DNA from 2 places in the Paenibacillus sp. FSL W8-0919 genome. Region 1 is predicted to be linked to the other one. Evidence: predicted binding sites of a transcription regulator. Region 1 holds the regulator's gene; the other holds the start of a gene.
What was found. The regulator LexA, encoded in region 1, represses DNA repair genes until DNA is damaged. The targets are predictions, from matches to a motif close to CGAACATATGTTCG.

Region 1 (3,192 bases):
TGCCAATAGATTGATGCGTTCTACCAAAGTATCGATGTCCATGGTTTCTCCTCCATTTCAAATATCATTATAACTTAACCATGTGAAAAAGAGCTTGTCAAGGCGACCACCCTTGCAAGCTCTTGCATTCAGCGAATATAAACATATTAAGGAATGAATGTCATGATCTATATCATAAAGAGTGCGACAAATTCAATCATTATATAGTAGATTTCAAATACGACCTCATCGATCTGTGAAATGGCGAATTTCACTTCCTACTATATATTAAGATCTAAACCGAACGACTAAGAGTGCCGTTACCTGCATGGACGCTTACCATACCGGCAATGACAATACGTCGCCTGCCTGAATATCCGGACCCTTCAGCCCGTTATTTCTGCGAATGGTATCGATATATACCCGTATGTCCACATTCTCTGGCTTATGAACGGAAGCGATCTTCCACAAGGAGTCACCCGATTGAACAATAACTAGCTTCTCTCCGGTGGGTTCTTCCGTTCCTCCTGCGAACACGGAATATGCGCCTGTCCAACCGAATACAACGATGAGCAGAATGATCAGCAGTTTCGTTAATGGAAGTGAAACGATCTTTGACTTTATCTGATGGATCCAGGCTTCGGAGTCGGAATCCGTCTCTGTCGGTATGTTCTCATAAATGCTGCGGTATGTACTATATTTCAACATGAAATATCATCCCCCAAACAAGTGTTCTCTTAACTACAAATCGATAATAACACGAACACCTGTTTGTTTCAATACCCAATCGAACATTTGTTCCAATAATTTTAGAACTTATGTTTGTACGAACGGCAGTTCTATGTTATAATTTTCCCAAACGTTACTAAATGGGGTTGATACGGCATGTCGAAAATATCCAGCCGCCAGCTGGCGATCTTAGAGTTTATCCGAAACGAAGTTCGTAGCAAAGGCTATCCGCCTTCTGTCCGGGAAATCGGCGAGGCTGTCGGACTAGCTTCCAGTTCAACGGTCCACGGCCATCTTGACCGCCTGGAGAAGAAAGGCTTGATCCGCCGCGACCCTACGAAGCCAAGAGCCATTGAGCTGCTTGGCCAGGAAGAATCCGAGAGCAGCAACCTGTTTACCCACACCATCGCCCGGGTTCCCGTGGTCGGCAAAGTTACAGCAGGTGTTCCGATCACGGCGACCGAGAACATCGAAGATTACTTCCCTCTGCCGCAGCACTATGTCGGGGACGACAAGGTGTTTATGTTGTCCGTCGTCGGTGACAGTATGATCGAAGCAGGCATCCACAGCGGCGATTATGTGATCGTACGTCAACAGCAGACCGCCGATAACGGCGATATTGTGGTGGCCATGACCGAAGAGGACGAAGCAACGGTGAAGACCTTTTACAAGGAGAAGGACCATATCCGGCTGCAGCCGGAGAACCCTAGTTATGAGCCGCTGCGACTTAATCATGTGACGATCCTCGGCAAAGTCATTGGATTGTTCCGCGATGTTCACTAGCATAAAATCTACACATTAGAAGCCCGCTCCCTCTTTCAACAAGAGGATGAGCGGGCTTTATTATTCGGGCGGAGATTTCCACGTTGACGAAAGGAAATTAGCAAGTTGGGCTGATATAGGGATGGCCGATCAAACAAATGACCGGCCATTTTGATATATATTTTTTTATCCGTTGATAACTTCAGTCACGACCTAGTATGATCCGTTACTTCTTCTGAACCGTAATCGACCAGGATGCATCCGTAAGCTGAACGAAATTAGTAATTTTGTGGCCCGCTTCAGCAGCCCAACGCGGAATGCTTTCCGTTGCCTGCGTGCAGTCAAAATCAATCTCCAGTTCGTCGCCGCTTTTTAGAGATTCCATCGCTTCTTTCGCTTCTATCAAAGGAAAAGGACATACCATTCCAAGTACAGCTAATTTTTGTTTCATTAATATAACCTCCTAAGCCGTTGTCGTTTGATAAACTGCCGCCTTCTTCTTGGCGCTGGCACGTGGTCGCACATATACAAAATAAGAAGCTGCCCACGTACCTAAAATCATGAAGAATAATGAAACCCATCCTTGCCATGTCATCATCGCCGTCATGACCAGACCGTTTCCAATAGAGCAGCCGCCTGCCCAGCTTGCCCCGAAGCCCATCAAAATGCCGCCGGAAAAACTGGATACGGCCGTCTTGGCATCAGGAGCCCGAAAGCGAAACTCGCGGCTTCCTTTGGCTGCGATGAACGAGCCGAGGAATATCCCCAGTACAAGGAACACGCCCCAATTCAAATATTTATCGCCATCTCCGGTTACCAGATACTGAAGAATGTTAGCGGAAGGCGTGGTAATTCCTAGCCCCGACATTCTGCCTGTCGCTTCGCTGAGCGGCCATGCCAACAGCGCAACCAATCCGACGAGAATCGCGGTGACGAACGGATGCCATCGTTTCTCGAACAATAGATGGTTAAGGCCTTTACGCTTCGGCGGCAGCGACGGAATAAACACTTTTGGCTTGCGCAGCTGCTTGACGACAAGAAAAATAGTAATCAGAGCAAGTAAAGCGATAAATGGCCATACCGATAAACCGAACGTGGCCGGAATGGAGTTCGTTGGTGTTGAAATTCCTTTGAGGCTGTTGTTCACCGGCGACAGGGCCCCGGATTTCATAACAGCGCTCATCCCCATGTACCCGAAAAGAGCGATCCAGCTTCCAATAAGCCCTTCCCCTGCCCGATACCATGTTCCTGTCGCACAGCCGCCGGCCAATATAATGCCGATTCCAAATATGAAAGAACCAAGGATCGTAGCCAGCCAGTTAAACTCGCCGGCTTGGAACTGAATAAGTCCCATCTGGATCAATGCGAATACGCCGATACTCTGTACGCTGATCGCGATCAGCAAGGCGTAGAACATCCGGTTATCTTTTGTAAGATACATGTCCCGGAATCCACCTGTCAGACAAAAGCGACCCCGCTGCATAACAAATCCGAGTAAAGCACCGCATAATAACCCTGTGATAATCATTTGTGCCAAATTCGATGCCCCCTTATCTATTAATCCGACTAATTCAATATACTTTGTATACTATACGATTTTACTTACACTAATCCAAGGAGTCAATGATTTTTGATCAGGAAAAAAGTTACAAATCCCGATATTTTCTTAGTCGTTTTAATCAACCGCATGTTTCACATGCGGGTTTTGTTCTCTAGTTTGAA
Region 2 (3,192 bases), 610 kb from region 1:
GGCGGACATGCATGCCAATGAATTGCCGCCAGGGATATCACATAAGGAGTGAACTACTAGTGCCATCGGTTATTTTGGAGCGCAGTCGAAAGAAAAGATTGGAGCAGGGACATCCCTGGGTATACAAGAGTGAGATTGCCTCCGTCACGGGCGATCCTGCCCCGGGCGATTTGGTTTCGGTGCTGAATCATCAGGAGCGGTTTTTGGCGGCCGGCTATTATAACCCGCAATCGCAAATTACGGTGCGGATCGTGTCGCATCAGCCGATCGAACGGATGGACGAGGATTTCTTCGCCGCCCGGTTTGAGGAATGCAAAAGACACAGGGAACGGTTTATCGAGGGCGAGAATGCCTACCGTCTCGTTTATGGCGAAGCCGACTTTCTCCCTGGGCTGATCGTTGACCGCTTTGCGGACGTGCTGGTCGTGCAGCTGTTAACCTTGGGCATGGACAAGCGCCGCGACCAGATCGTCGGCGCGCTTGTCCGGGTCATGCAGCCGAGAGGAATTTATGAGCGCAGCGATGTGTCCGTCCGCGAGCTTGAGGGGCTGGAGCAGCGCAAGGGTCCGCTGTATGGAGACTGTCCCCGTCACGTCGTCGTTACGGAGAACGGGCTGTCGATCAAGGTGGATACCTGGGAAGGGCAGAAGACCGGCTATTTCTTCGACCAGCGTGAAAACCGGGCTTCGATCAAGCCGCTGATGACCGGCTGGGGCATTCGCAGCGGCATTTCGCTTCAAACGATCGAGGAGAACGGAGAGACCAAGACCGTGCCGGTGAACAAGAGCGGGAAGGCGGTCAGCTTCCCGTATTGGGACGGCGCGACGGTGCTGGAGTGCTTTTCCCATACCGGGAGCTTCACCCTTCATGCCTGTAAGTATGGCGCCAAGAAAGTGACCTGCCTGGATATCTCGGAGCATGCGATTGAGAGCGCGAGGGAAAACGTCGAGCTCAACGGGTTCCAGGACCGGGTGGAATTCGTGGTGGATGACGCCTTCCAATACCTGCGCAATCAGGTAAAGGGAGTCGAGGAGCGGCAGCAGCGCGCCCAGGCGGACCAGAAGGTGGACACGTCCAAGCCGCTAACGGCAGGTGGGGGACGGACCTTTGATGTGGTTATTCTCGATCCGCCGGCCTTTGCCAAAACGAAATCAGCGGTCAAGGGAGCCTGCCGGGGTTATAAGGACATTAACCTGCACGGCATGAAGCTGGTTAACGAGGGCGGTTATCTGGTGACGGCAAGCTGCTCGTATCATATGCGTCCGGATCTGTTCCTGGAGACGATCCAGGAAGCGGCCAGGGATGCTGGCAAGATGCTGCGGCTGGTGGAGTGGCGCGCCGCGGGCAAGGATCATCCGCAAATTCTGGGCGTCGATGAGGGACACTATCTGAAATTTGCGGTATTTGAAGTGCGGAGCAAGACGAATCTGTAGGTGATCTTGACATAGAGGAACCGGGGCCTGTTTTAGCGCAGTGAGGAGCTGTGCTGGAACAGGCTCTTTTGTCGTTGCCGTCTCCACTGGGAATACAATCCAAACGTATGTTCCTTCCGCCGCCGCTTATGCTATACTATTAATCAGCATCCTGGTGATAGATTCGCAAATTGCGAGGCGATGAACTGAAAACGAAAGGATGCAAGGTAAGGGGAAAAGAGTCTGTAAAAACCGGATTACATCATTCCCAATAAGACTGGAAACTCCAACAAATGTATACGAAATTTCAATAGATAGCAGGCGCGGATCCTCATGATGGAAGGCAGATTCATAGAACCATAGGAATTCCCCTGCATGTAAACTGTCGGAAAAGGCGAAGGAGGCTTGAGGCGAAGATGAGGATGCAATTTATAATCGGCCGGTCGGGCAGCGGAAAAAGCACGGCCATTCGTGAAGAGATGAGCCGGAGACTGGAGGAATCGCCCCAGGGCAACCCGATGATATTGATCGTTCCCGAACAGGGATCGTTCGAGGCGGAGCATGCGCTGGTGAACACAGGAGGCATCAAGGGCATATTTAGGGCCCAGGTGCTCAGCCTGCGCCGCTTGGCTTACCGGGTCATGCAGGAGACCGGCGGAGCAGCCAAGGTGGCGATCAGCGAGGAAGGCAAGCGGATGCTGCTGTACAAAATCCTTCGCCGCCGCAAGGAGGAGCTGGAGCTATTCGGCCCTTCGGGCGAGCAGCTCGGTTTTGTCGGCAAGCTCAGCGAGCTGTATACCGAAATGAAGCGGTATTGCATCGACGCCGCTTGCGTGGAGGAACAGCTCGAGCTGCTGACTTCCCATACAGGGGGGCCTCCGATGCTTCAGCGTAAGCTGAAGGAAATCGCCCTTATCTTTCGGGATTATGAGCTGGAAATATCGAGACTCTATATGGACGAGGAGGACACGCTTGCGACGCTGGCCGAAAGCATTGCGGATTCGGACTATATTCGCCATGCGGATATTTGGATCGACGGCTTCCACGGCTTCACTCCCCAGGAATATCGAGTCATCCGCGAGCTGCTGGCCCATGCAAGACAGGTGACGATTGCGCTTACCTTGGACAAGCCTTATCCAACAGGGGGCATTCCCCATGAGCTGGATCTGTTCCATCCTACGGCGAGCACGTACATAAAGCTAAAAGGGATCGCGGACGAGCTGGGCGCGGATACCGAGCACCGCATGCTTGCGCCGGAAGTCCCTCCCCGTTTCAGTGAACGACCGGTGCTGGCCCATCTGGAGCGCGGCTATGACAGGAGAATGCGCTGGCGGGGAGAGGCGGGCACGCAAGCGGATGGCTTGCGGCTCTATGCAGCCGCCAATCGCCGCGCCGAGATCGAGGGAGCGATCCGGGAGATGCTCCGTCTGGCGCAGGAAGAAGGGGCCCGGTACCGGGATATGGCGGTATTCGTCCGCAACCTGGGCGATTATGAGCATCTGATCGGCCCGTTGTTCCGGGAGTATGGCATTCCGTATTTCCTTGATCAGAAACGGAGCGAGCTTCACCATCCGGTGGTGGAGTTTGTCCGCTCGGCTTTGGATGTCAGCTTGCGCCGCTGGAGGTACGAGGACGTCTTCCGCTGCGTCAAGACCGATCTTTTGCTCCCGCTGGACGGTTCATTGTCCCGGGAAGATATGGACCGCCTCGAGAATCACGTGCTGGCTTCAGGCATTCAGGGCTCCCGCTGGACGGATGGCCGCCCATGGAAGGGTGCGCC

Region 2: the regulator LexA is predicted to act here: its motif matches at 1,534-1,547, upstream of addB (helicase-exonuclease AddAB subunit AddB).

The regions. Positions count from the first base shown of each region.
Region 1 covers NZ_JBBOPV010000001.1:5,341,577-5,344,768, forward strand. Annotated here, with positions in the region: gene NST44_RS24150 (DUF896 domain-containing protein) at 1-42, opposite strand, end outside; gene NST44_RS24155 (LysM peptidoglycan-binding domain-containing protein) at 316-687, opposite strand; gene lexA (transcriptional repressor LexA) at 865-1,491, shown strand; gene NST44_RS24165 (sulfurtransferase TusA family protein) at 1,697-1,921, opposite strand; gene NST44_RS24170 (YeeE/YedE family protein) at 1,934-2,998, opposite strand.
Region 2 covers NZ_JBBOPV010000001.1:5,951,528-5,954,719, reverse strand. Annotated here, with positions in the region: gene NST44_RS27050 (class I SAM-dependent rRNA methyltransferase) at 60-1,433, shown strand; gene addB (helicase-exonuclease AddAB subunit AddB) at 1,829-3,192, shown strand, end outside.